Regions from separate parts of the Sedimenticola thiotaurini genome, predicted to be linked through region 3. Evidence: predicted binding sites of a transcription regulator. Region 3 holds the regulator's gene; each other region holds the start of a gene.
What was found. The regulator sigma-54, encoded in region 3, starts transcription at its own class of promoters, with help from an activator protein. The targets are predictions, from matches to a motif close to TGGCANGNTNCNTGCTT.
Positions count from the first base shown of each region.

Region 1: the regulator sigma-54 is predicted to act here: its motif matches at 3,314-3,330, upstream of mtoX (methanethiol oxidase).
Region 2: the regulator sigma-54 is predicted to act here: its motif matches at 6,752-6,768, upstream of glnA (glutamate--ammonia ligase).

Region 1 is NZ_CP011412.1:362,525-372,338, reverse strand. Features, by position in the region: gene AAY24_RS01590 (cytochrome c peroxidase) at 1-1,714, opposite strand, end outside; gene mtoX (methanethiol oxidase) at 1,820-3,196, opposite strand; gene AAY24_RS01580 (SCO family protein) at 3,520-4,089, shown strand; gene AAY24_RS01575 (NAD(P)H-dependent oxidoreductase subunit E) at 4,152-5,822, shown strand; gene fdhF (formate dehydrogenase subunit alpha) at 5,823-8,567, shown strand; gene folE2 (GTP cyclohydrolase FolE2) at 8,838-9,650, shown strand; gene AAY24_RS19075 (hypothetical protein) at 9,717-9,814, shown strand, end outside.
Region 2 is NZ_CP011412.1:2,795,192-2,805,005, reverse strand. Features, by position in the region: gene gmhB (D-glycero-beta-D-manno-heptose 1,7-bisphosphate 7-phosphatase) at 1-80, opposite strand, end outside; gene glyS (glycine--tRNA ligase subunit beta) at 133-2,211, opposite strand; gene glyQ (glycine--tRNA ligase subunit alpha) at 2,204-3,136, opposite strand; gene AAY24_RS12870 (TetR/AcrR family transcriptional regulator) at 3,311-3,955, opposite strand; gene AAY24_RS12865 (tRNA (5-methylaminomethyl-2-thiouridylate)-methyltransferase) at 4,100-5,143, shown strand; gene AAY24_RS12860 (sulfurtransferase TusA family protein) at 5,140-5,373, shown strand; gene AAY24_RS12855 (cation diffusion facilitator family transporter) at 5,378-6,529, shown strand; gene glnA (glutamate--ammonia ligase) at 6,882-8,288, shown strand; gene AAY24_RS12845 (DUF4124 domain-containing protein) at 8,477-9,187, shown strand; gene glnL (nitrogen regulation protein NR(II)) at 9,502-9,814, shown strand, end outside.
Region 3 is NZ_CP011412.1:2,162,436-2,172,249, forward strand. Features, by position in the region: gene AAY24_RS09825 (dynamin family protein) at 1-73, shown strand, start outside; gene AAY24_RS09830 (DUF4426 domain-containing protein) at 185-631, shown strand; gene AAY24_RS09835 (hypothetical protein) at 633-818, shown strand; gene AAY24_RS09840 (calcium/sodium antiporter) at 956-1,987, shown strand; gene AAY24_RS09845 (KpsF/GutQ family sugar-phosphate isomerase) at 1,984-2,982, shown strand; gene kdsC (3-deoxy-manno-octulosonate-8-phosphatase KdsC) at 3,035-3,559, shown strand; gene lptC (LPS export ABC transporter periplasmic protein LptC) at 3,591-4,160, shown strand; gene lptA (lipopolysaccharide transport periplasmic protein LptA) at 4,144-4,659, shown strand; gene lptB (LPS export ABC transporter ATP-binding protein) at 4,667-5,392, shown strand; gene AAY24_RS09870 (RNA polymerase factor sigma-54) at 5,502-7,004, shown strand; gene hpf (ribosome hibernation-promoting factor, HPF/YfiA family) at 7,029-7,364, shown strand; gene AAY24_RS09880 (PTS sugar transporter subunit IIA) at 7,384-7,860, shown strand; gene rapZ (RNase adapter RapZ) at 7,945-8,826, shown strand; gene AAY24_RS09890 (HPr family phosphocarrier protein) at 8,972-9,241, shown strand; gene ptsP (phosphoenolpyruvate--protein phosphotransferase) at 9,238-9,814, shown strand, end outside.

The DNA of each region.
Region 1 (9,814 bases), 1.8 Mb from region 3:
AGGGCGCTGTCAGGGCGACATTACGCAGGGATGGGGTGTGGTACTTCCAGCGATCAGCCGGATTCTGGGTCACTTCATAGAGCCCCACATCACCAATCGGCTGGAAACCGGTCTCGGCAATAATATCCTGGCTGATATTCATATAGATGCCCGGAGCCACCAGCATCTTCTGCGACTCTGGTTTGATCCCCATGGATTCCCGGTAGCCCATGCCGGTGTTGTGCATAGCATCATCGGTAAACAGCGCACTCTTCTCACCGATGGTGTGGCAGCTTACACAACCCGCCTTACCAACGAACAGGTCAAAGCCGCGTTTGGCCGCATCGTTAAGGGCATTTTTCTCGCCGCCATAGTACCAGCGATCGAACGGTGAGTTGCCGGATACCAGGAGCCTTTCATAGCTGGCTATGGCCATGCCGAGTGTCTCCATACTCACACCCCGGCCATCAAAAGCCGCCTCGAAAAGTCCCTTGTAATCGGGAATATTGCGTATCTTGGAGATCACCGCACCTACCGATGGATTGGCCATTTCGTTGAAAGCCAGTAACGGCCCCCACACTTGCTGCTCCAGCGACTCTTCGCGCCCGTCATGGAACAGTTTTTTAAGATAGGCGACGTTATAGATGGTTGGCGAGTTGCGCCGTCCACTGCGCCCTTCCAGGCCAACCGCAATAGCCAGCTCGTTATTACTGAAGCCTTGCTCCGGGATATGGCACATGGCACAGGAGAAGGTGTTGTTCAGAGATAAGCGACGGTCGTAGAAGAGTTTTCTACCCAACTGTACCTTTGCCTGGGTAATCGGGTTGTTCTCGGGTTGCGGAATGGCTGGCAGACCAAGGGGAGGCTTTACCAGGTAAGCGCTCAAATCCGCCTCCTTACCGGTACGATCGGCAACCGATTGACTGTTGGTCACATAATCCTTGGTCTCATAACCCACCTTGTAATCACCGGGCCTGGAAAGGCTTGCCACCTTGACCAGGTTATCCTCTGCCGGTGCCTGGGAGTCACTCATCAGAACTGTCTTGGCATCGTTAATGATCAGGCCAGGATTGAGGAAAGAGACGCTGTATATGTTTCTGATCCGTTTTTCCGGATCGATCAGGAATACCCGGAGTATGTGGGAGAAACTTGCCAGCTCCTTGCCGTTCTCGTCATAGTCGCGAATCACCGATTGCTGGTAACTGTCGAGTATGGGCTGCAAGTCGTCGTTTGAGGCAGTGGTCAGGAAACGCCAGTTGTTGTCTTTTGTATAACCTTTGCCGTAAAGGGCCATCACTTCCGGTGTGTCGTAGATCGGATCAAAACTGAGACTCACCATCTCGAACCGATCACGTAGGAATGGATCATTTCTTATTCTTTTCTGTATCTCGTACATCACTGCCGTGGCCAGCGGGCAACCATTGACATCATTGCAGGTGCTGTAGATAAAACTCAGCAGGATAACTTTTCCATCGCTGAAGAATTCATGCAATCGACGCTTGTTGCCTTTCGTGTCTATCACATTTCCGTCAGCGGCCATGCCAATGGGTGGTAATTCATAAGTGCCCGCTTCCGGCGGATCATACAGGGCCTTGGTATAGAAAGGGGCCAGTACCGTTGGTTCTACAGCAGTCGATGACTGGGTGGCGCTACGCGCAATCGGATGGTGCGTCATCAGGGCGCCCAGTAGTATAACGGCTATGGCATATAACCCGCGCTGCTTCACTATGCTCATAAAAGGAACTCCGCACAGACAGGTGGATAAAAAGAATGCCCTCCGGGGGTAGGAGGGCAAAATCCCCTGCCAGCCATATGTGGCAGGGGTGTCGGGAAGACCTGACTATTTGGCAGCGACAGTGGGCTGCTTCTCCTGCGTACGCCGATTGCTGGCATACAGCGAGTAAGCACCAAAGCGCATCTGATGTGCCCGTCCCAGTTTCTCTTTCATGAAGTCAATGGAGAACTTCTCGACCAGTTCCTTGCCGTTCCAGTCGTAGGCTTTGAAGTACTGCTCGTTGTCATCACCTTTCTTATCCCAGTTAGCCAACAGGGAGCTGGTGTAGTAGGCACGCTTGCCGTCCCAGCTCTGGGAGATCATGTTGACCTGTTTGCCGATCTTTTTCTGGTAGGTCAGCTTGGGATTCATGGGGTCGCTCAAGTCATAATAACGCGTACTGCCGTCCATGAAGGTATCAACCCAGAGACCCTGGTCATTGGCGGTAATGGAGATATCCACCGGCAGGGGTACCTTGGAGGGATCGCCGATATCACCCACATCCTTGGCCTGCCATTCACCGTTTTCATCCTCGTAGATGATCCAGATCTTGGAAGTCAGGGCGGTGGTGGTCATGCACCAGTTGTTTTCAGAGCGCCAGGCACAACGAATCTCCAGCGGAGCTCCCGGAACGTCCAGGATCTTCTTTGGTTTACGGGTATGCAGATCCCAGATCACCACGGTATTACCAAACCGCTTCATGGCTTCCTTGTCCTGCAGCATTTTACCGAAGTCCATCATGTAGTTGGACCAGCCGGTAAATGATGAGGTCACCATGACGTTACGACGCGGCAGTGCACGAATATCGTAGTTATAACCATCAGCATACTTACCGCTCTTCACCGCACCCTGCAGATTTTCATCCGTCGGCACCCAGTAGGTTGCCACGTAATCGCCTTCGTTGGTGTATTCCACCAATGCGGTACGTCCACCGTGATCCTGGTTATTGGACAGGCCGGTGATAATCATACGACCGGGCAAGGCGTAGGTGGTGTGGGGACCAACCACACCGCCGCTCTTGGCAACAAAGTCGGTGATGACCTTATGCAGTGTCGGTTTGGCTGGATCGGTATGAACATCGAAGATGAACAACTTGTTGGTATCCAGGCCACCCGCCCAGAGATAACGGCGATCATCGGTCAACCCGGAGTGATGGGCCTCGTTACGACCACCAACCGACAGGGTGTTAATCACCTTGCCGTAGTTCTTGGACTTTGGATTAACATCGATCGTTACCAGTTTGTCCTGACCATCACCCACACCCTCAACACCCAGGGTCCAGACATAGACAAAATCCTCCTGTCCGACGATCTTGGCCATATAAGGTGAGTTACAAGGCTCGTCAGCCAGAGTATTAGCGGGCAGCGCGGTAAACAGTGTCGATGCGGCCAGGGTAGCCGCCATCAAGGTGCGACTGACTGTTCCTTTGTGATGCTTATGCATAAGGTAGTTTCCTCCAACTCTTTGCTCTATTGTTTATTTTCTGGTTTCCGTTCCAAGTGATTAAGGGATACGGCACCAGCCGAATAATCACCCCGCCCTCTAGCGGTGTGTCATATCCCGCAAAAACAGTGCCAAAGTGATAAATGTCAGTATTTACAACCTTTCTGAGGAGATAAGCTTTTTTAGGTTGCGCCGTTGCTGTTACACATGCACACGATGTTGCACAGTCTCTGAAACACTTTTAACTTCCTGGATCAAGCAAATCCGGCTTATAGTTAGTTGGCATTAAAGCTGCATTACTGAATACCATCTGGGAGGATTCGATGTACCAATTATATAAATACCTGCTTATAGCCACGCTTCTGTTTACCGGGAGCAACGCATTCGGAATCGGGGGTGATTTCACTCTGACCGGGTCTGACGGCAAACCCTACTCTTTAAGTGATTCCCGGGGTCACGTTGTTGTACTTTCATTTGGATACACCTTCTGCCCGGACGTCTGCCCCACATCACTGGCAACCATCAGCGCTGCCTTGAGCAGCATCGGAGAAGCTGCGGAGCAGATTGATCCACTCTTTATATCGGTGGATCCAGATCGGGACACACCGGAAAAATTGCGTGAATACACACACTATTTTCATCCCCGTATGAAGGGTCTGACCGGCACGGCAGAGCAGATTGCCGAAGTGGCCAAGCGTTATCACGCCCGTTTTGATTTTGTTGGTAAAGGCGAAACGGAAAACTACACCATCGATCACACTGCCAACCTCTATGTGATCGACCGGAATGGAAAGCTGGCGGCTGTGCTGCCCCACGGTCTTCCGCCACAAGCCCTGGCGGATGGTCTGATGAGTACGCTGGAACAGTCAGACGAACAAACCATAGATAAATAGTGGTTTAAATGTAGCGCAAGACTCTTTGCGTAGATTTGCCCCACCCAAAAGAGGATAGGTTGTTGAAACGAAAAGACGGTCAACAGAAATCCCGCAGAAGGGGTCGGCAGGCTACGCCGGAAGCGCTGGCAGCGGTCACCCCCTATCTTGATGCCGGCACAGCACGCCGCGATCGCCTGATTGAATACCTCCATCGTATTCAGGACGACCGGGGTTACCTGGAGAGCGGTCTGCTGACGGCGCTGGCGGAGCGACTCAAGCTCTCAACCAGCGAGGTGTATGAAGTCGCCAGTTTTTACCACCATTTCGATCTGGTCAAAAGTGGCGAGACCCCGCCCCCGTCGTTGACCGTGCGTGTCTGCGATTCCATCAGTTGCAGTATGGCAGGCGCGGACCCCTTGATTCGGGAGTTGCAGGCCGCCCTGGGAAACCATGTGCGCATTCAGCCTGTGCCCTGCGTAGGACGTTGTGAAATCGCCCCGGTGGCAGTGGTTGGCACCCACCCGGTACCGTTCGCCACCCCCGAGCGGGTGCAGGACGCCATCAACCAGGGTAACCGTGATGAACCGATTCCAGACCAGGCAATGGACTATTCCACCTATCTCGAAGCGGATGGCTACGGGCAGTTGAAAGGGGTGCTCAATGACGGCGAGGCAAATCACGAAACCATTATCCAGACCCTGGAAAATGCCAAACTGCGGGGTCTTGGCGGCGCCGGTTTTCCCACCGGTAGCAAGTGGCGCATTGTGCGCGACTACCCTGCCCCCAGGTTAATGGCGGTCAATATCGATGAGGGTGAACCGGGCACTTTCAAGGACCACTATTACCTGAAACGGAATCCACACCGCTTCCTGGAGGGCATGCTGATTGCCGCCACGGTGGTGGACGCGGCAAAGATCTATATCTATCTGCGCGATGAATATGCCGGTATCCGCAAACTGCTGCAACGGGAGCTGGACGCACTCATCCGCAACCCACCCTGTCCGTTACCCCCGATCGAATTGCGTCGGGGTGCGGGTGCCTATATCTGTGGTGAAGAGTCGGCCATGATCGAATCGATCGAGGGCAAACGCGGCATCCCCCGTTTACGCCCGCCCTACATCGCGGAGAAAGGCCTGTTTGGCCGACCCACACTAGAGCACAACATGGAGACGCTCTACTGGGTACCCGAGTTGCTGGAGAAAGGGCCAGACTGGTTCAGTGCCCAGGGGCGTAACGGACGTTACGGATTGCGCAGTTTCTCCGTCAGTGGCCGGGTGAAAAAGCCCGGCGTCTATCTGGCTCCCGCCGGCATTACCCTGAATGAACTTATCGCGGAGTACTGCGGCGGCATGCAGAAGGGGCACCGTCTGAAGGCCTATTTTCCCGGGGGCGCTTCGGGCGGCATTCTGCCCGCTTCCCTGGCGGATATTCCACTGGACTTCGACACCCTGCATGAGTATGGCTGTTTCATCGGCTCGGCGGCGATCATCATACTCTCCGACCAGGACAGCGTGCGGGAACAGGCGTTGAACGCCATGCGCTTCTTTGCCGATGAGTCCTGCGGCCAGTGCACACCCTGTCGGGTCGGTACCGAGAAAGCGGCCACGCTGATGAGCGAACAGGAGTGGGATCAGCCCCTGTTACAGGAGCTGTGTCAGGTGATGTCGGATGCCTCGATCTGCGGCCTCGGCCAGGCCGCCCCCAATCCGCTGCGCTCCGCTCTGAAATACTTTCCAGAGGAGTTTGCATAGATGGCTGCGAACCCGAGCACTGGTACGGCAACTGTTTCATTCACTCTGAATGGCGCCCCTGTCACAGCACAGGCCAACGAGACCATCCTGCAGGCGGCTCAGCGTCACGGCGTGGAGATACCGCACCTTTGCTATAGCGACAGGCTGCGTGCCGACGGCAACTGCCGCGCCTGCGTGGTGGAAATCGACGGCGAGCGGACGCTGGCCCCCTCCTGCTGCCGCTACCCCAGCGAAGGCATGTCGGTGGCCAGTAAATCACCACGGGCCGCCACGGCGCAGAAACTGGTCCTGGAGCTGCTGCAATCCGACACTCCGGAGGGGCTGTCACTCACCCCACACAATGAGTTGAGTCACTGGTGCGAGAAACTCCAGGTCAGCGGACGCCGTTTTCCAGCACGACAACAACCGGAGCCGGATCGGTCCCATCCGGCAATCACGGTAAGTCTGGACGCCTGCATCCAGTGCGGCCGGTGCCTGCGCGCCTGCCGGGAAGAGCAGGCCAATGACGTGATCGGTTTTTACCATCGTGGCAGCCGGGCACGGATCATCTTCGATATGGATGATCCCATGGGACAATCCAGTTGTGTCGGTTGTGGCGAGTGTGTGCAGGTCTGCCCCACGGGCGCCCTGATGCCTGCCGGTGATGTGGGCCGGCAGACGATAGACCGGCAGGTGGATTCGGTCTGCCCATACTGCGGGGTGGGCTGCCAGCTCACTTATCACGTTAAAGATAATCGTATCCAGTTTGTCGAGGGGCGCGACGGTCCCGCCAACCATGGCCGCCTCTGCGTCAAGGGCCGCTACGGCTTTGACTATGTCAATCATCGCCAGCGCCTGCTGACCCCTTTGATACGAAAAGCGGATGCGCCGAAACGGCCCGAGATGGATATGGATTATGACAATCCATTGAGGGACTTCCGTGAGGCGAGCTGGGAAGAGGCGCTGCAGTACGCCGCCGATGGTCTTAAAAAAGTACTGGACAGCCGGGGGCCTGCCGGCCTGGCCGGCTTCGGTTCCGCTAAGGGCTCGAACGAAGAGGCCTACCTGTTTCAAAAACTGATTCGTACCGGCCTGCACACAAACAACGTGGATCACTGTACACGGTTGTGTCACGCCTCATCCGTGGCGGCACTGCTGCAGATGGTCGGCTCCGGTGCGGTGACCAATCCTGTCGCCGACGTGGACAAATGTGAAGTGATTGTACTGATCGGGTCCAATCCCACGTCCAACCATCCGGTCGCCGCCAGCTTTTTCAAGAATGCCGCCCGGGCGGGAAAAACCCTGATCGTGATGGATCCGCGAAAAACCGACATCGCGCGCCATGCGCACCATTTTTTGCAGTTCCACCCCGATACCGATGTGGCGATGCTGAATGCCATCATGCACGCGGTCATTGAATTGGACCTGGTGGACAAAGCATTTATTGAACAGCGTACCGAAGGCTACGAGGCACTCAAGCAGCATCTGCAGGAGTACACCCCGGAACGCATGGCACCGATCTGCGGCATACCGGCCGAGACCCTGTATGAAGTGGCCCGCATCTATGCCAGTTCAAAGGGTTCCATGATCTTCTGGGGCATGGGCGTATCCCAGCATGTACACGGCACCGACAACGTGCGCTGTCTGATTGACCTGGCCCTGATCAGCGGACAGGTCGGCAGGGAAGGTTGTGGATTACACCCCCTGCGCGGCCAGAATAATGTACAGGGTGCCTCCGACGTGGGCCTGATGCCCATGGTCTATCCCGACTATCAACGGGTGGACAACCAGGACGCCCGGCACCGTTTTGAAGCACTCTGGAACACAACACTCGACCCCGATCCGGGCCTGACCGTTGTTGAGATCATGCACGCCATCCTGGATGGAGAGATCGCCGGCATGTATATCATGGGGGAGAACCCCGCCATGTCCGATCCCAATCTGAACCACGCCAGGCAGGCGTTGGCCTCCCTTGAGCATCTGGTGGTGCAGGACATCTTCATGACCGAAACCGCCCACTACGCGGATGTCATCCTGCCCGCCTCCGCCTTCCCGGAAAAAACCGGCACCTTTACCAATACCGATCGCAACGTGCAGATGGGACGGCAGGCTATCGATCCTCCCGGTCAGGCGCGCCAGGATCTGGAGATCATTTTGGCCATGGCGGAGCGGCTCAATCTGAACTGGGACTACAACGGCCCACAGGATGTATTCAACGAGATGCGCCGTGCCATGCCCAGTATCGCCGGCATCACCTGGGAGCGATTAAAAAAGGAAAGTTCGGTCACCTATCCCTGCCGTAAGGAGGGTGACCCGGGGCAACCGGTCATTTTCCAGGAGCGTTTTCTACGCGCCGATGGCAAGGCGGCCCTGGTGCCGGCCCACTACAGTCATGCCGATGAATTACCGGACGATGCCTATCCCTGCATCCTGATCACCGGCAGGCAGCTGGAGCACTGGCATACCGGTGCCATGACCCGTCGGGCGAGTGTCCTGAACAACCTGGAACCCCAACCGGTGGCGATGCTGCACCCGGAGCACCTGCAACAGATCGGTGTGCAGTCGGGACAAGCGATCATTCTGCGCTCCAGACGCGGGGAGATAACCACCCGGGTCAGGAGTGACAGCGGTGTCACTCCGGGACAGGTGTTTCTGCCCTTCTGCTATTACGAAGCGGCGGCGAACCTGTTGACCAACGAGGCCCTGGATCCTGATGGCAAGATCCCGGAATTCAAGTTTTGTGCAGTTCAGGTGGAACCGGCCTGAACCGGAAGGCGTTATGGAGGATTAATAACAGTCCCGGCATAACAGCGCCTGTTGAAACTGCAGCGCAGGAAATAAACACCTGCTGTTACCGGTCGGCACCAGGTACGACTCATCCTTTTTAAGTACGACTGCCCACAGCATGCCAGGCAGTCAACTGTTACTGGGTTCAGTAGCCTCTCTGCTGGAGCCTTCTTTGAAATCAAGCAGTTCAGCCCTGCCTGTTGTCAGGGCGACACTACTGCAAATCTGTGTAGTAATTGGAGAAATTTAATGAGTAACCTTGCTCCCGTCCTTGAAGACATTCAAAGCAGCGCCGATGAACGGCAGATCCCCATCAACAAGGTAGGCATCAAGGGGATTCGTCATCCGGCACTGGTCAAAGACCGCAGTGGTGGCGAGCAGCGCACCATTGCCGATTTCAGTCTCTATGTCAGTCTGCCACAGCACTTTAAAGGCACGCACATGTCACGCTTTGTTGAGATCCTCAACGAGCAGGAAAAGGAGATCACGGTGCGCTCGTTCCATGAAATGCTGTTCAAGATCAGCGAGCGGCTGGAGGCGGAAAGCAGTCATGTGGAGATGCATTTCCCTTACTTTATCGAAAAATCCGCCCCGGTATCCGGGGTAAAAAGCCTGATGGATTATGACATCAGCTTCCTGGGCGAGTTAAATGAAGAGGAACTGGCGGTGAGTATCAAGGTCGCGGTACCCGCCACCAGTCTCTGTCCCTGCTCCAAGGGGATTTCCGAATACGGCGCGCACAATCAGCGTTCCATGATTACGGTCACCGCACGCATCGACGGATTCATCTGGATCGAGGAGCTGATCGACCTGATCGAGGGACAGGCCTCCTGCGATCTCTACTCGGTGCTGAAACGCCCGGATGAGAAGTACGTGACGGAAAAAGCCTACGACAATCCCAAGTTTGTGGAGGATATTGTGCGGGACATTGCCAGCCGGCTGAATGCTGAAGAGCGCATTACCGCTTATAGCGTGGAGTCAGAGAACTTTGAGTCGATCCATAACCATTCCGCCTATGCATTGATCACCCGGGACAAGTCACTCCCGACATCAACTTTTTAGACAGCCACCAAAATCAATCATACGGATCATATTAACTTTAAAACCAACAAGAATCGGAGGTATTGAATGTCCGCAACCTACCCGGAAGATAGCGTTCTCAGAAGACACGCCATGGCGGCAGAACAGATGATGGGAAGCCCGGGAGTCGGCCACCCACCGACAGA
Region 2 (9,814 bases), 630 kb from region 3:
CCGGGCGAGGCGATGAGATCATCTGACCGCTCATTGATGACACCGTCCCGACCCAGGATGATCAGCTTGTTGGTAGGCATGTTAGTTAGCACTCACTGGCGCTGGATTAAACGGCTCATCGTTATTCCGATATCATCTAGCCTGTAATAGAGATATATCGGCAACACCGAGGAACAGCTGGTTCAGACGATTGAGCAGGGCCAACCGGTTGCCCCGTATAGCCGGATCTTCCGCCATGACCATCACCTCATCAAAGAACTGATCCACCGGGGCCTGTAGAGTCGACAAGGACTGCAGTACCGATTCATAAGCCGTCTGTTCCATCAGGGGCGTGATCTCTTCCACTTTCTGTTCAATGACCCTGTGCAGATTTTGCTCCTGGGTTGAATCAAACAGTGCCGGGTCCACACTCGCCGGGATCGGCTGATCACTCTTTTTCAGAATATTGTGGATGCGCTTATTGGCAGCGGCCAACGCATCGGCCGCTGCCAGCTTGCGGAACCCGGCCACCGCTGCCACGCGGCGATCGAAATCGGCGACCGATTCTGGCCGTATGGCCGCCACGGCTTCAAACAGGTCCACCGGCAGTTGCTGCTCCAGGTAGATCCCTTTGAGACGTTCCAGCATGAAGTTATAGACCTGCTCCACACAGTCCGCCTCGGTTATGGCAGTCTGTAGTTGTTCTGCAGCTACTTCCAGCAACGCATGTAGATTCAGGTTAAGTGAGTGCTCACGCATGATGCGCAGGGCACCCAGGGCGGCGCGGCGCAGGGCAAACGGATCCTTGTCGCCGCTCGGTTTCATACCGATGCCGAAGATACCCACCAGAGTATCCAGCCGCTCCGCCAGTGACACTGCGATACCGGTTTTGGTCTGGGGCAGGCTGTCGCCGGAGTAGCGGGGCATATAAAACTCATCCAGGGCCTGGGCGATCTCGTCCGGTTCGCCGTCCCGTCGGGCCTGATAACGTCCCATGATGCCCTGCATATCGGGGAATTCGTACACCATCTCGGTCATCAGATCACACCGGCTCAACATGCCGGCCCGTTCCGCCATGGCGCTGTCGCCACCGATCTGCCCGGCAATCAGGCCGGCCAGGGTGGCCACCCGCTGGCTCTTGTCATGCATGGAGCCGAGTTTCTGCTGGAACAGCACACTCTTCAGCGAGTCGATGCGGCTGGCCAGGCTCTGTTTTCCATCCTGCTGCCAGAAGAACATGGCATCGCTCAGGCGTGGCCGGACGACCCGTTCGTTGCCCTCTTTGATCAGTTCCGGTTTCGGGCTGTCCACATTGGCGATGGTGATGAAGTGATTCATCAGCTGCCCCTGCTGATCCACCAGGTGGAAATACTTCTGGTTTTTCTTCATGGTGCTGATGAGGGCTTCATGGGGGACTTCCAGGAAGCGCTCTTCGAATCCGGCCGAGATGGGAACCGGCCACTCCACCAGTCCGGTCACTTCATCCAGCAGCGCCTCGTCAATCGGCGCCTGACCGCCAATGGCGGCGGCGGTCTGGCTCACCTGCTGGCGAATGCGTTCACGTCGCTCGTTGAAATCGGCAATTACGTAACCCGATTCCTGGAGCAGTTGCCGGTAGCGGTCCGGGCGATCCACCCGGATCGGCTGAGGGTGGTGGAAGCGGTGACCCCGGGTCTGATCACCCGCATCGGTGTCCAGCAGTCGACAGGGCACCACCTGTTCCCCCAGCAGAAACAGCAACCACTGAACCGGGCGTACAAACTGGGCCTCTGAACTACCCCAGCGCATACGCTTGGGGATGGGCAGACGGTTAAGCGCCTCCTCGGCGATACCGGGCAGCAGTTCCAGGGTCGGTTTGCCTTTTTCCTGGAATCGGTGCACCAGCCACTCTCCCTTGTCGGTGCTAAGGCGCTCAAGCTGATCCACCGTGGTTTGGCAGGAACGGGCAAAGCCCTGGGCGGCCTTGGTGGGATTACCATCGGCATCGAAAGCGGCCTGCACGGCAGGTCCGCGACGTTCGGTCTCCCGGTCGGGTTGGGCAGTGCTGCAGGACTCGATCCAGAGGGCAAGTCTGCGCGGCGTGGCGTAGGCATGCACCTCACCATGGGGCAGATTGGCGCGCTTGAGTCCATCCACAAAGGATTGGGTCAGGGCATCAGAAAGCTTTTTCAGGGCGACCGGAGGGAGTTCTTCGGTGCCGAGTTCGAACAGCAGATCGGCACAATCAGCCATGGGCCAGCTCCTTCTTGTTTTTCAGCATGGGGAAGCCCAGTTTCTCCCGGGCGTCGTAATAGGCCTGGGCGACAGCCCGGGCCAGGGCGCGCACGCGCAGAATGTAGCGCTGGCGCTCAGTTACAGAAATGGCGTGGCGGGCATCCAGCAGATTGAAGGCGTGGGAGGCCTTCAGCACCTGCTCGTAGGCCGGCAGGGGTAGACCCTGTTCAATCAGCTTGTTGCTCTCTTTCTCACACTGATCGAAATAGCTGAACAGGAAATCCACGTCGGCGTGCTCAAAATTGTAGGCTGACTGCTCCACTTCGTTCTGATGGAACACATCCCCGTAGGTGACCGGGCCATCCGGACCCTGGGTCCAGACCAGATCATAGACGCTCTCCACGTTCTGCAGATACATGGCAATGCGCTCCAGACCATAGGTGATCTCACCGGTCACGGGTCGGCAGTCGAGACCGCCCACCTGTTGAAAATAGGTGAACTGGGTGACTTCCATCCCGTTCAGCCACACCTCCCAGCCCAGTCCCCAGGCACCAAGGGTGGGGGATTCCCAGTTGTCCTCGACAAAACGGATATCGTGCACCTTGCTGTCCAGCCCGAGCAACTCCAGGGAACCCAGGTAGAGCTCCTGGATGTTCAGGGGCGAGGGTTTCAGTGCCACCTGGAACTGATAATAGTGCTGCAGCCGATTGGGATTCTCACCATAGCGGCCGTCGGTGGGGCGGCGGGAAGGCTGCACGTAGGCGGCACTCCAGGGCTCCGGACCGATGGAACGGAGAAAAGTGGCGGTATGGAAAGTACCGGCCCCCACTTCCATGTCGTAGGGTTGCAGGATCACACAGCCCTGTTCTGCCCAGTAGCGCTCCAGGGCGAAAATCAGGCCCTGAAAGGTCGATGTATCAGGACCATTAATCGAATTCGTCATAGTTAAGGTCGAGGCTCTTTATATAAGGAAAAACAGATCCGCCCAGTATATCGTTTCGGCGACGGATTGTTGAGTCTGGGCCCGGGACAATCTGGTCCGCCTCAGCCGTTCTAAGCGCCGTGGCGGCACCGGATGATGGCCCGACAGGGGATCAGGGTTTCTTACACAGTGATTTCAAGGTGCCTGAATGGGGCTTGGTGAATCGTTCTGGTCAGTCTCACCCGGGTTCAATGCGTACCAGGTATTGCACCACAACTCCTCGAAATAGGTGTGGATGGGCTCCTCGATGACCCCATCGAGACGCAGGCAGATCATTCGAATGACACCGCCGTAAGCGATCATGGCGGCACTGAGTGGTTGCATCGCTCTGATCTCACCACTGGTTACGCCCTGGTAAACAAAATCCCGCATGCGGGCAAACGGAGTGGATGAGCAGATGGCCGGTTCGTTTGGCAGAAACTCCTTGTGTCGGGCGTGGATAATGAAATCCATCACCTGTGGTGCGGACTCGGTCAGTTCGAACAGCAGCTTCGCCACACCCCGACAGCGTGACTCGGCATCACTGCAGCGATCCTCGATCAGGTTGATCTGTTGGGTCATGAAATCGAGTAACTGCTGGTAGAGAGCCCGGGCGATGCCCTCCTTGTCGCCAAAGTTGTTGTAAACAAAACCGATCGATACACCGGCCTGGTCTGTGATGTCATGGATCGAGGTGTTGAAAAAACCTTTGCTGACAAACAGACCCAGGGCCGTTGACAAGATGGCGGCGTGGCGGGGTGGAAGATCCGCAAAAAACGTTTCAGATAGATTTTCAGACATGGGCGCAAATTAGAAAGAGTGTTGATACTTGTCAAGGCGTGGCCCGATGACGGGGCGTTCAAGGGGAATAAACATTTCTTTGATGTGAACTAAGCCAAACGCTTACAATATCGGGCCGATCACCGCCAGACTCCTGATACCATCATGACTAAACAACGCAAGGCCGTAGCCCTCATCTCCGGTGGCCTGGATTCACTACTGGCCGCCAAGGTCATTCAGCAACAGGGCATCCATGTAGAGGGGATCAATTTTTTCACCGGATTCTGCGTGGAGGGTCACACCCACGCGATTCGCCAGAAGGATCGAGACCGGCCCAAGCGCAACAACGCCCTGTGGGTGGCGGAACAGCTGGGTATCAAGTTACACATTGTGGATATTGTGGAAGAGTACAAGGATATTGTGCTGAATCCCAAGCATGGTTATGGGGCGAATCTGAATCCCTGCCTGGATTGCAAGATCTTCATGGTGAAGAAGGCCCAGGAGTGGATCGAGACGCATGGGTTCGATTTCATTATCACCGGCGAAGTGGTGGGACAACGACCCATGTCCCAGCGCAAGGACACCATGCCGGTGGTGGCGCGGGATTCCGGAGCCGAAGATCGCCTGGTGCGGCCGCTGTCGGGCAAAAACCTGCCGCCGACTCTGCCGGAGCGGGAAGGGTGGATAACACGGGATAAGTTGTACGGTTTCAATGGCCGCAGTCGTAAGCCGCAGATGGCCCTAGCGGAAGAGTTCGGCCTGAAGGACTACGCTCAGCCCGCCGGAGGCTGCTGTTTCCTGACTGATGCCCAGTACTCGGTCAAGCTGGCGGATCTGTGGCAGGCCCGTGGTGAGAAACGCTACGAAATGGATGACATCATGCTGCTCAAGGTGGGAAGGCATCTGCGCCCCAGAGCCCATTTCAAAGTGATCATCTCCCGGGAAGAGGGGGAGGGCAATTTCCTGCAGGGTTATCGTAAACAGTTCGTCAGTCTGGCCACCACCAGCCATGCCGGGCCGCTGGCGCTGCTGGATGGCGAGGTGAATGATGATGATATCGAACTGGCCGCCCGGCTGGTGGCCCGTTACAGCCAGGGCAAGCAGGCGGACCAGGTGGAACTGACCGTGACCGGGTTGGATGGCAGCCGGCAGCAGCTGTCGGTGAAGCCGCTGGGCGCGGATGAGATTCCCCAGGAGTGGTATATATGAAACCGGTCATTGTGGATGCGCGTCGCCTGCTCTGTCCCATGCCGGTGATCCGGGTTCAGGACCGGGTCAAAGAGCTAGCGCCGGGAACCCGGGTGGAAGCGGTATGTACCGATCCCGGTGCCCTCAATGATATTCCGGCCTGGTGCCGCATCAATGGTCATAAACTGATCGAGACAAGGACCGAAGATAACGAGTACATCATCGTAGTCGAGGTGGGCGAGGACAACTGATTCAATGAACCAGGTTAGCGAACAGAAGCACCTGCGTTATCAGGCCATCCAACGGGTCACCATTGTCGGGGTGCTGGTCAACCTGCTATTGGCTGCCAGCAAGACCATTATCGGCATAGTTGCCCAATCCCAGGCGCTGGTGGCAGACGGCATTCACTCGTTGTCCGATCTGTTGTCGGACGGGCTGGTCTATTTTGCCGCCAAGCAGGCCAACCAGGGGCCGGACGCTGAACACCCCTACGGCCACGGCCGTTTTGAAACCGCTGCGACACTGGGTCTGGGTGTCCTGCTGTCGCTGGTGGCAATCGGTATCACCTGGGATGCGGTATCACGACTCTTTTCACCCGATGCCCTGTTGCACCCGAAACCCCTGGCCCTCTATGCAGCGCTGTTCTCAATCCTGGCCAATGAGGGGCTCTACCACTACACCGCTGCGGTAGCCCGCAAGATCAAGTCGGATCTGCTGCACGCCAATGCCTGGCATCACCGCTCCGACGCCCTATCGTCTGTGGTGGTGCTCATCGGTGTCGGGGGGACCATGGCGGGTCTGCCTTACCTGGATGCCATCGCAGCGGTGGGCGTGGGGCTGATGATTGCCAAGATCGGCTGGGATCTGGGCTGGCCGGCCTTCCAGGAGCTGGTGGATGAGGGACTGGATCAGGAGCGTCTGGAGAGCATCCGGCAGATTATCCACCAGATCGGCGGTGTGATGGATATCCACATGCTGCGGACCCGCCGTATCGGTGGCGAGGCCACGGTCGATGTGCATATCCTGGTGGAACCCTGGTTAAGTGTCTCGGAAGGACACATGATCGGCCAGATGGTGATTGATCGCCTGCTGAAAGAGATATCCGAAGTGATGGATGTCACGGTACATATCGATCCGGAAGATGATGAGAAGGCGATCCCCTGTGAAGGATTGCCCCTGCGGGCCCAGGCCGAGAAGTTGCTGGCCCAGCAGTGGTGCAGTATCCCCGGTGCGGAAAAACGGTTACGGGTGGTACTGCACTATCTGGCGGGAAAAATTAACGTGGATGTCTACTTCTCGCTGGCGGATCTGCCCGGGGAGGAGACGCGCCGGGAGTTCCAGCAGTCACTCCAGACGAAGGCGGCAGAGTTGCCGGAGTTCGGAGTGGTCCGGGTCTATTATGGATGATGCACTATAATAGTGCGCTATGGTCTGAAAACGCATCGATATGGTGCGCTCGTTCTCCAGGATAGTGCTCCCTCCGCTCCATGAGCGCCGGGACTGCCAGACAGGGGCTTCCATACAAACGGGGTTAATCCACTGTAATACAGTCTATTTCGTGCTTCGGCGTGGAAACGTAGTAAAATTACCCGGATGGTTCGGGTCGGGGGTAGACAGACACCTGAACTGTGGCACAGTACTTGCTAATTACAGGACATGCCTTGGCTGCCCCGTAACGGGGCATCCCAACTCGCAAGATTTAACATTGATGGCCACGCTGTGGTCCATTCAAATTTAATACTAACTGCTGGAGAACCTCATGGCCTCAAAAGTCCTGAAGATGATCAAAGACAACGAAGTCAAGTTCGTTGATTTCCGCTTCACTGATACCCGCGGTAAGGAACAGCATGTTTCTGTACCGGCCCACACCATTGATGAAGATCTCTTCACCGACGGCAAGATGTTTGATGGTTCTTCCATTTCCGGTTGGAAGGGGATCAACGAATCCGACATGATCTTGATGCCGGATGCGGAAACCGCTGTTCTTGACCTGTTTGCGGATGAAGTGACCCTTAACATCACCTGTGACATCCTTGAACCTTCCACCATGGAAGGCTACGAGCGTGACCCCCGTTCGGTGGCCCGCCGCGCTGAAGCCTACCTGGCCTCTACCGGCATCGCTGATGCCGCCTTCTTCGGTCCCGAGCCTGAATTCTTTGTACTGGATGACGTGCGTTGGGAGTCCGAGATGAGCGGCTCCTTCTACAAGATTGATTCCGAAGAGGCCGGCTGGAACTCCGAGCGGGTCTACCAGGATGGCAATATCGGCCATCGTCCGGGCACCAAGGGCGGTTACTTCCCCGTTCCCCCGGTTGATTCCCTGAACGATATCCGTGCCGCCATGTGTCTGGCCATGGAAGAGATGGGTGTGCCGGTGGAGGTGCATCATCACGAAGTGGCAACCGCCGGCCAGTGTGAGATCGGTACCAAGTTCGCTACCCTGGTGAAACGTGCCGACTGGGTACAGGTGCAGAAGTACGTCACCTGGAACGTGGCACACGCCTATGGCAAGACCGCCACCTTCATGCCGAAACCGCTGGTGGGTGATAATGGCTCCGGTATGCACGTACACATGTCCCTGGCCAAGGGCGGTGAGAACCTGTTCGCCGGTAACCTCTACGGTGGTCTGTCTGAAACAGCGCTCTACTACATCGGTGGCATTATCAAACACGCCCGTGCCCTGAACGCTTTCACCAACCCTTCCACCAACTCATACAAGCGTCTGGTACCGGGCTTTGAAGCACCGGTGATGCTGGCCTACTCCGCCCGTAACCGTTCTGCGTCGATCCGTATTCCGTTCGTGAACAGCCCGAAAGGCCGTCGTGTTGAGGTCCGTTTCCCGGATCCCACCGCCAACCCCTATCTGGCCTTCTCCGCTCTGATGATGGCTGGTCTGGACGGAATCCAGAACAAGATCCATCCGGGTGAGGCGATGGATAAGGATCTGTATGACCTGCCTGCCGAAGAGGCTCTCTCCATCCCGACCGTCTGCCACAGCCTGGATCAGGCCCTGGAAGCCTTGGATGCGGATCGTGAGTTCCTCACCGCCGGTGGTGTGTTTACCGATGACCTGATCGACGGCTTTATCGCTCTGAAGATGGATGATGTGACCCGTCTGCGTATGACCACCCATCCGGTTGAGTTTGATATGTACTACAGCCTGTAAACGATCCACTTAGCAGGGATTGTTGAGAAACGCCCCCATCCGGGGGCGTTTTTTTGTTCCGGGTTCATCACCACTGTCTCTGTTCCGGCGATGGCTGGACCAGCATGGGATAACGTCTATCGACTCTTTTATACCCCTGATCCGAACAGTAGTTGAGGCGGCCCCCGGTCTGGGCTATTCTCAATGGTATGAGAAGCATCCTGTTCATCTGTATCATGTCTCTGGCGCTGGGCAGTCAGGCAGCGATCTATAAATGGGTCGACCGCTCCGGTGCGGTGCACTATTCAGATACCCCGACACGGGATGCCGAGCAGATCCAACTCTCCGATCCCACCATCTATACTCCGGTGAGCAGTGACCTGGAAAACCGCACCGGTCAAGCCCCGTCACAAGCCGCCAAACCGGCTAAATACAGCAGTTTCACCATCGTGTCACCCGCCAGCAATGAAATGGTGCAGGCGAATGGCGGCACGGTCACTCTCGCTTTCCAGACAGAGCCGGCGCTGCAGAGCGGGCACTACATTCAGGTGGTGCTGGATGGACGGATTCAGGATCAGCACGCAACCGGCCTCCAGTTTCAGCTCCACAATCTCAGTCGGGGCGCCCATATGATCCATGCCAGTATCCATGATGCGGCAGGACGTCTGGTGGCGCGCTCCAATATTGTGCAATTCTTCGTGCGCCAGGTCACCGTGATTGAAGATGGTAAGTCCCCTGAACTGCCGCCGTCCGGCAGCTCTGGCAGCGGTGGTGATGCGCCCCAGTATGCGCCGGATTCCGGGTCGGACTACACTGGCGATGCGCCGACCCCGGGTGGTGCCGACGCCTTTAATCCGACCAGCAAACCGATTTCCTCCACGCCGGGCCGGACCAATCCCGCCTTCAGTCCAAACTATTGAGTGGTGGAAAGGGTCATATAGCGATTAAAATCGGCGATAGATATTCTATCTGTCGCTAACTGTAGTGATTATCAGCCATAATCACCTTACCAACCCCCATTTTATCCACCCCACTGGTTGTCCATTTGTTCCCTGATCCAAGCCGGTGATTTGGCGGGTGGTTGGGTTGCCTGAGCCAGCCTATGCACTAAAATAGTGCATAGGCTGGCTGGCCAACAACGTCGTCTTTTTGCGAAAAATCCCATCACGCCTTGGTTTTAAGCCAGTTCTCCCCAGAACCTATTCTTGGTTCGCTTTTTGCATCGGCTTTTGTGATGAAGGATATGATTCAGATAAACGAAATTTCCCAACAGCGGATTCTGGAGAACCTGAGCAGCGCCGTGCTGCTGTTTGACCAGTCACTCTGTTTGCAGTACATGAATCCGGCGGCAGAGATGCTGTTTGAAATCAGTTTTCGCCACACCGTGGGTAATTCGGCCGAGTCGATTATCCAGTGCCCCGGGGGACTGCCCCGGGAACATCTGGAACAGGCCCTGCGCACCGGTCACCATTTCACGGAGCGCGAGTTGTGTCTGCCGCTCCCGGATGGCAAACGGGCCACTGTGGACTGCACGGTCATCCCCCTGT
Region 3 (9,814 bases):
TAGCAGCTATCCGCTCACGGCCGAGACCCGCCCCAAGCCCAAGCTGGTGGCCGCCAGGAAAACCGCCGGCTGAGGCACCCTGCCTCCGTTGCAGAGGGATTTTCATAATCCGGCCTTTGGCGCTATCCTTTCAAAGAGGTATGGACCTTCTTCCATCCCACGGGTACAGAACTGAGGCAGCACCATGCAAGTCCGAATCTCCACCATCGCTTTACCCCTGATACTGCTGTTTATCAGCAGCCTGGCGAGCGCTGAAAACAGCACCCAGGCTGATGGCTACACCATCCATCACAACGCCATCCCAACCGCCCTTCTGGCACCGGAGGTAGCCAGTAATTACCGCATTGTGCGCAGTAAATACCGGGGACTGCTGAACGTTAGCGTTATCCGGGACATTCCGGGTACAACCGGCCAGCCGGTGACCGCCAAAGTGACCGCTTATGCCCTGAACCTGATCGGTCGGCGGCACAATATCGAACTCCGGGAGATTCGGGAGGGTGATGCCATCTACTACATCGGCGATTTCCCTATCGTTGATGGGGAGACCCTGAAGTTCACCCTGGAAGTGACCCCTGAAGGCGCCACCAGGTCGATAACTGCATCACTGAGCCAGGATTTCTACATCGACTGAGATGGGTAACGTTCTACCATTCAAAAAGATCACCGCCAGTCAACGCCACAAGGGCAACACCCTGTGCCGGCACGGCCACCATAAGTGGGTACTCGATCAATCCCAGGTGTTTGACGTGAAACAGGGCAGACTGGTCAGCCGTTATCGCTGCAGCCGTTGCAACGCCACCCGCAACCGGGCCGAATAGTCGGAGCGCCAGAGGGCACCCTGCCACACCGGCGCAGGCGCCAAGAAACTTGGACAATCCCGGCAAGGTCTGAAACAATGCCTGCGCCACTAAGAATCCGTTGAAATTTAACTCTACCATCCCCCACGAATCACTTTATGCTGCTAGATATTGCTGCCATCATCGCCGGTATTACCCTGCTGGTCTGGGGAGCCGACCGCTTTGTCATCGGCGCGTCCGGAATCGCCAGCAACCTGGGCCTGCCACCGATGATTATCGGACTCACTATCGTTGGATTCGGCACTTCGGCCCCGGAAATACTGGTCTCCGGTGTGGCCGCCATTCAGGGCAATAGCGGCCTGGCTATCGGCAACTCACTCGGTTCCAATATCGCCAATATCGGCCTGATTCTCGGCGTTACCGCCCTGATCGCCCCCCTGAATGTCCGATCTAACACCCTGCGCCGGGAGTACCCGATCCTGCTGGCGGTCAGTCTGGGCACCCTGGTACTGATGCTGGACGGTGTGCTGGGAAGGGTTGACGGCATGATCCTGTTGCTGGGACTGGTGGGGATGCTGTACGCCATGGTGCGTATCGGCATGCGCAGTCTGTCCGGTGCACCCGACCCGATCACCGCTGAAATCCTGGACGAACTGCCGGAATCGATGAGCACCGGCAAGGCGGTTTTCAACTTCTGTCTGGGTCTGGCCCTGCTGCTGTTCAGCTCCCGGATCCTGGTCTGGGGCGCGGTCAACATCGCCTCCTCCTACGGAGTCAGCGACCTGGTCATCGGCCTCACCATCGTGGCCCTGGGCACCAGCCTGCCGGAACTGGCAGCCAGTATCGCCAGCGCGCTCAAAAATGAACACGATATTGCCATCGGCAACGTCATCGGCTCCAATATGTATAACCTGCTGGCGGTTATGGCAGTACCGGGGCTGATCGCGCCCGGGCCGTTCGATCCCCTGGTATTGACCCGGGATATGCCGATGATGCTCGGCCTGACCCTGGCCCTGTTTGTCATCAGCTACGGCTTCGGCGGAAACGGGCGTATCAATCGGACTGAGGGATTCCTGCTGTTAGCCGCCTTTATCGCCTATCAGGGCGTGCTTTTCACCCAGAAAGGGGGGGCCGCCACGGTCGTCGAGCCCACCGCCTATCAACAGACAATCGAGCAGCAAAGTACATGAACAAGGATTGCACCCCCTCTCCTGAAGAGGCCAAAAAACTCCAGGCACTGGGCCTGGCTGTCATCCATAACGAGGCCGCCGCCATCCAGGCGCTCGCCGACCGGATAAATGGGGACTTCGCCCGTGCCTGCGGCTTCATGCTCAAGTGCGAAGGCCGTATTGTGGTCACCGGCATGGGCAAATCGGGCCATATCGGCAGCAAGATCGCTGCTACGCTGGCCAGCACCGGCAGCCCGGCCTTTTTTGTCCACCCGGGCGAAGCCAGCCACGGCGACCTGGGCATGATCACGGCCAAGGACGTGGTGCTGGCGCTCTCCAATTCCGGCGAGACCAGCGAACTATTGACCATACTGCCGCTGATCAAGCGTCTTGGGGTGCCCCTGATCGCCATGACCGGCAACCCGAATTCCAATCTGGCCCGGCAGGCAGACGTGCATATCGACGTCAGTGTCGAACAGGAGGCGTGCCCCCTCAACTTGGCCCCCACCTCCAGCACCACCGCCACCCTGGCAATGGGGGATGCACTGGCGATTGCCCTGCTGGAGGCCCGGGGCTTCACCGAGCAGGATTTTGCCCGCTCCCATCCCGGCGGCAGCCTGGGCCGGCGACTCCTGCTGATGGTGAGTGATGTGATGGTGACCGGCGAACAGATCCCCCGGGTGCCGGAGCAGGCCAGCCTCAAGGATGCACTGCTGGAGATGACCCGGAAAGGGATGGGCATGACCGGGGTTATCGACGACCAGGGCCGCCTCAGCGGCATCTATACTGACGGCGACCTGCGCCGCACCCTGGATCGACCGGTGGATATCCGCAACTGCAAAATCGCCGAAGTGATGACCCGGGGCAGCACCACCGCCAGTGCAGACATGCTGGCGGCGGAAGTACTCAAGATCATGCAGGAGAAGAAGATCAACTCCCTGTTTATCGTCGACGATCAACAGATGCCCATTGGCGCCTTGAACATGCACACCCTGTTGCTGGCGGGCATCGTCTGACCGGCCACTGCCCGTAGCGACTCACCCTGACTCAGCAGAAAGGATGCCTAAGATGCAGGAGATCTTGAAGCGAGCCAAACAGATCCGTCTGGTTATCTTTGACGTGGATGGTGTGCTGACCGATGGCAGCCTGTTCCTGGGTGATGACGGACAGGAGTACAAGGCGTTCAACTCCCGGGATGGTCTCGGCATGAAGCTGCTACAGAAAAGCGGCCTGGAGATCGGCATTATCACCGGTCGCACCTCCAACGTGGTGGCGCTGCGGATGGAGAGTCTGGGTATCCGGCACGTCTACCAGGGACAAGAGGATAAAGTACCGGCATTTCGGGAACTGCGCGACAAACTGGGACTGACGAATGAACAGATCGCCTACGTGGGTGATGACGTGGTGGATCTGCCGGTAATGCGCCAGGTCGGTCTGGCCATGACAGTGCGGGACGCCCATCCCCTGGTCAGGCAGTATGCACACTGGCAGGCCCAGGCAGGAGCCGGTCGCGGTGCCGTGCGGGAAATCTGCGAACTGTTGATGGAGGCGCAAGGGACCCTGGAACAGGCTTTTGGGAAGTATCTCGACTGACCCTTCAAAGTATCCGGGCAGGACATCAACCATGACTGAACAGAAAAACCTGATAATCGGCGGCATGCTGTTGTTGCTCGTGGTGGTCACCCTCTGGATAGCCCGCCAAAGCATGCAGGAGGAGGCGGAACGCACAACTCCACAACACCGGGTAGACTATTATCTGGAAGGGGTCGACTCCACCCTGATGGATCTGAGCGGGAGACCCAGTAAGCGACTGGTGGCCAATCGCATGACCCATTTCATGGATGACGACAGCACTGAACTGGAGTCACCGCGGATGACCCTGTACGACCTGGACCGTCCGCCCTGGCATGTCCGCTCGGAGACCGGTTGGCTCTCGGGTGATGGGGAGGTGCTTCTTTTGCAAGGTGAGGTTAAAATCGACCGCTTTGCGGCGCCCGGGGTCCGGCCCATGCACATAACCACCCGGGATCTGCGGGTACAGCCAAGAGACAACTATGTGGAAACCGATGCTGAAGTGCATGCGCGCAGTAACCAGGACCGTATCGATGCCAAGGGCATGCAGATCTGGCTCCAGCAGCCGATCCGCATCAAACTGCTAGCCAATGTACGAGGACATTATGAAGTCGAACCCTAAGCACCAACACAGGGCCCGCTGGTTCGCCATTACCCTGTTACTGCTGCTGTTTCCAGGGATAGCCCCCGCCCTGCAGTCGGACAAGGACCAGCCGATCTACATCGAGGCCGATGCGGTGGATATCGACGATCGGAACGGCACCAGCATCTATAAAGGGAATGTGGTACTGACCCAGGGCAGCATCGTGATGACGGCGGACCAGGTGACCGTGACCCAGCACCAGGAGCAGACCGACCAGATCGAAGCGATCGGCAGTCCGGTTACATTCCAGCAGGATACCGACAATGGCAAGGGCACCATCAAGGGCCGTGCCAAAAAGGCCGAGTACTCGGCCAACGGCGAGACCCTCAATATGATCGGTGACGCAATCCTGATCCAGGGCAAGGACACCTTCAAGAGTGACCGGATCGTCTACGACCGCGCCCGGGCCATTGTAAAGGCCGGTGCCAGCGCCAAGGGCAAGGAACGGGTCCGGGTCACTATCGGTGGCAAAAAGTAACCCGCCCATGAGTGTGCTCGTAGCTGACAAGCTGGTAAAACACTATCGCCGTCGCGCGGTGGTCAACGGGGTCTCCCTGAAGGTAGCCGCTGGCGAGGTGGTTGGGCTGCTCGGACCCAACGGTGCCGGCAAGACCACCTGTTTCTACATGATCGCCGGGCTGGTGCCGTCGGAAAAGGGCGCCATCAGCATTGATGGTCACGACATCACCGGCCTGCCGATGCATGCCCGGGCCCGGCTCGGCCTCGGCTATCTGGCCCAGGAGCCATCGATTTTCCGTAAGTTATCGGTATTCAACAATATTTTTGCCATCCTGGAGACTCGCAAGGACCTACGGCGTCCGGAACAGATCGAGGCCTGCGAGGCGCTGCTGGTGGACTTTAACCTGACCCATCTGCGGAACAATCTGGCGATGAGCCTGTCCGGGGGCGAACGTCGCCGGCTGGAGATCGCCCGCTCACTGGCGATGGAACCCCGCTTCATCCTGCTGGATGAACCCTTCGCCGGCATCGATCCGATCTCGGTCAAGGATATCCAGAATATTATCCGCTCCCTCTCCTCCCGGGGTATCGGCGTGCTGATTACCGATCACAATGTGCGGGAGACCCTCGGAATCTGCGGACGGGCCTATATTATCAGCGAGGGACAGGTCCTGGCTGAGGGTGAGCCGGAACAGATTCTGGCCAACCAGGAGGTACGCTCGGTCTACCTGGGAACAGAGTTCAGTCTGTAGCTTGACCGATGACAATTAACACTTTTTCCCCTTGTGCGCCTGTGCAGTTTTTACGCTAGAATGAAACTGTGAAAACTATACAAATTACGTACCAGATTCAGATATTCGCATGAAGCAGACGCTCCAGCTTCGCCTTGGCCAACATCTAACCATGACGCCGCAATTGCAGCAGGCTATCCGCTTGCTGCAACTTTCGACGCTGGATCTCAAACAGGAGATCCAGGAGGCCCTCGACTCCAACCTGATGCTGGAGACCGAGGAGGATAACAGTGCCCGCGAAGAGGCCCGCCAACAGGAGCAGCAGAGCGTAATCGATGGACTGAACGGCGAAAACCTGAAAGCTGACAAGGCCAACAGCAACGATCTCAATAACGAGAAAGAGATCAATGGCGAGGCCAGTTCCATGCCGGAAGAGCTGCCTGTGGACAGCGGCTGGGACGATGTCTACGACAGCACCCTGCCGCCCTCCTCCGGGATGGCCTCACGGGACTCCGGAGACAGTGACTACCTGGCCCAGCGCCGTAGCGCCCGAACCCTCTATGACTACCTCACCTGGCAGCTGAACCTGACCCCGTTCAGCGATCTCGACCGTCAGATAGCGGTTGCCATCATCGACGGTATTGATGAAGACGGCTACCTGCGGATGGAGCTGAATGAGATTCTCGACGACATGGAGGCCGACGAGATCGAACTGGATGAGATCGAAGCGGTGCTGCACCGGATCCAGCAGTTTGATCCACCCGGTGTGGGTGCCCGGGATCTGCGCGAATGCCTGCTGATTCAGCTGCGCCAGTACACCGAACCCCATCCGGCCATGGAACTTACCCTGCGGCTGGTGGATGACCATTTTGACCTGTTGGCCCAGCAGGACCACAACCAGATCAAACGCAAGCTGAAGATCGACGACGACACCCTGAAATCGATCAACCAACTGATCCGCTCACTGATTCCGCGGCCCGGCAGCCTGGTGGCTGAAACTGAGGCCCAATATGTCATCCCCGATGTGTTCGTGACCCGTCGGGATGGCACCTGGCACGTGGATCTGAATGCCGAGGCCGCGCCCAAACTGCGGGTCAACCCGGACTACGCCCGGCTGATCCGGCGCGCCGACAACAGTGAAGACAACACCTGCCTGAAAAACCACCTGCAGGAGGCGCGCTGGTTTATCAAAAGCCTGATGAGCCGCAACGAGACCCTGTTGCGGGTGGCCACCAAAATCGTCGAGCTGCAGCGCGGCTTCTTCGAGCACGGTGAAGAGGCGATGAAACCGCTGGTGCTGCGGGACATTGCCGAGGCCCTGGACCTGCATGAATCGACCATCTCCAGGGTAACGACCCAAAAGTACATGCATACCCCGCGGGGTACGCTGGAGTTCAAGTATTTCTTCTCCAGCCATGTCAGTACCGCCGGAGGGGGAGAGTGTTCCGCCACGGCGATACGCGCACTGATCAAAAAACTGATCGCTGCCGAAAAACCCAACAAACCGCTAAGCGACAACAAACTGGCCAGTATACTTGCCGATCAGGGCATTCAGGTCGCGCGGCGAACAGTAGCGAAATATCGCGAGTCCATGGCGATTCCGCCATCCAACGAGCGCAAGCGCCTCGTCTAGAGGCCCGTAACCAAGGAGCAAACCATGCAAATCAGCATCACCGGTCATCATGTGGACATCACCGAAGCCATGCGCAACTACGTGGATACAAAATTGGAGCGCCTGGAACGGCACTTTGATCATGTTGCCAAAATCCACGTCATCCTGAGTGTTGAGAAACTGCGTCAGAAAGCGGAAGCAACACTGCATGTGAATGGTGCCGATGTCTTCGCCGAGTGTGAAGAGGAGGATATGTATGCAGCCATTGATGGCCTGGTGGACAAGATCGACCGCCAGGTCAAAAAACTCAAGGAGAAAAGCACTAATCACCGCAATGGTGCAGGTATGAAGGGCATTGACCCTGCCAACGCCGAAATCTAACCCAAAAGGCACCACAATCATGTTTCCCGCAAATTTCATTAGCGTCGAACGCATCAGTGTCGCCAACCCGGCGGCCAGTAAAAAGCGCGTACTCGAAGAGGTAGCCGGACTGCTGGCCTCTGCTTCAGATGAGCTTACCCAGGGCAATGTATTCGACAAACTACTTGAGCGGGAACGATTGGGCAGCACCGGGCTGGGGCATGGCATCGCCTTGCCCCACGCCCGCGTTGCCGGCGTCACGGAAGCCCGCGGTGCCTTTGTCCAGTTGCAGTCAGGGGCGGATTTCGACGCCCTGGACCAACAACCGGTCGACCTGGTATTCGGACTGCTGGTACCGGAAGAGGCCACCGAAGAGCACCTGCAACTGCTGGCCAAACTGGCCACCCTGTTCAGTGATGAAGCGTTCTGTCAGCGGCTCAGAAAGGCCCGGGACAGCGCCAGCCTGCTACAGGAGTTCATTCTGCAGGAACCCATGCCTATCAGCGCCAGCGGCTGACCCGGAGGGCCGACGACGCAGTTCGCTTCAAGGCCCATACGATTGACCCCTTTTGTGCATCTGACCGGAGGTAACGGAGACCCCATGAAGCTGTCAATCATCACCGGACTCTCCGGCTCCGGAAAGAGTGTCGCCCTGCATACCCTGGAAGATGAGGGCTACTACTGCATAGACAATCTGCCGGTGTTCCTGCTGCCGGCCCTGGCCGGTGAACTGGTCAAGGATCAGGACAAACGGTTCCAACTGGTCGCCATCAGTATCGACTCACGCAACACGCCGGCCGAGTTCGAGAACATTTCCACCCTGCTCCACCCCCTTAAGGCCAAGAAGATCCGCTATGAGGTTATCTTCCTGGAGGCGCGGGACGAGACGTTGATCAAGCGTTTCAGCGAAACCCGCCGACGGCATCCACTGACCGGTGGAGGGCGGCCCCTGGCGGAGGCGATCAGCTATGAACGGGAGATAATGGCGCCATTTCTCAACATCGCCAATATCCGCATCGACACCAGCGAGACCAATCTGCACGAACTGCGTGATCTGATCCGCTCCCGCATCACGGAACGGCTGGACGCCAATATATCCCTGCTGTTTCAATCATTCGGTTTCAAACAGGGGATTCCCCGGGACGCGGACTTCATCTACGACGCCCGCTGCCTGCCCAATCCCCATTGGCAGCCGGCACTGCGCCCACTCACCGGCAGGGACAGCCCGGTACAGCACTTTCTCGGGGAAAACAGCGACGTTCAACGCTACAAGGAGGATCTGGTGCGCTTTCTGGAGCAGTGGATACCCCGCTTTGAAGCCGAGGGTCGCAGCTATCTGACCATCGCTATCGGTTGTACCGGGGGACAGCACCGGTCGGTCTATCTGGTGGAGCAGTTGGCCGCCCACTTCCGTACCTGTGGCCGGCAGAGCCAGATCCGCCATCGGGATCTGCCCCGGGTGGCCTCGGCCGATTCCGGTTAAGCTGTAACGAATTAGGAAAAGAACTTCCGTTTCCGGCAGTGACTACCGCAACCGGGGCCTGCACCAAGTGCGGACGGGGCATTTTGTCACTGGCGTGCATTGTGCGATATTGTTTCTCCAGATCAGGGGCTATGTGAGCTTTTTTATGGTCACCAAACAGATAACCATTATTAATCGTCTGGGCCTGCACGCCCGGGCCGCCGCCAAGTTTATTACCGAAGCAGGGCAATACAGCAGCACTATCCAGCTGATCCGCAATGGTCAGCCTGCCAATGGAAAGAGCATCATGGAGGTGATGATGTTGGCCGCCAGCCAGGGAACCGAGTTGACGCTGACAACCGAAGGAGAAGATGAGATCGAGGCCGCCAATGCCCTGGAAGCCCTGGTCAACGACCGCTTCGGAGAACCTGAATGACCTTTGCCGGCAACGGCATCGGCATAACCTCGGGTATCGCCATCGGCGAAGCCCATATTCTGCGCCCCGGCCTGCTGGAAATCGGCCCACGCCAGATCGACCCGGCCGATATTCCGGCCGAAGTGCAGCGCTTCCAGCTGGCGGTAAACGGGGCCAGGGGACGACTTCAGCAGACCCGTAAAAAGATCCCCGACAACACCCGCTCAGATATTATCGCCTTCATCGACACCCACCTGCTGATGATGAATGACGCCGCCCTGGTGGAGGTGCCGATCCAGCTGATTCGTCGCCACGCCTACGCCGCTGAATGGGCACTGCAACTGCAGCGGGAGTCCCTGGTGCAGGTGTTTGATACCATGGATGATCCCTACCTGCGCACCCGCAAGGATGATGTGGAACATGTGGTCAACCAGATCCAGATTGCCCTGCAGGAGCTGGATGAGGAAGAGAGCGATGACCTGCAAGGCAAGGTGATCCTGGCCCAGGACCTCACCCCGGCGGATACCATTGTGATGCGTCACCAGGGAATCGCCGCCTTTATCACCGAATTCGGCGGCCCTATGTCCCACACCG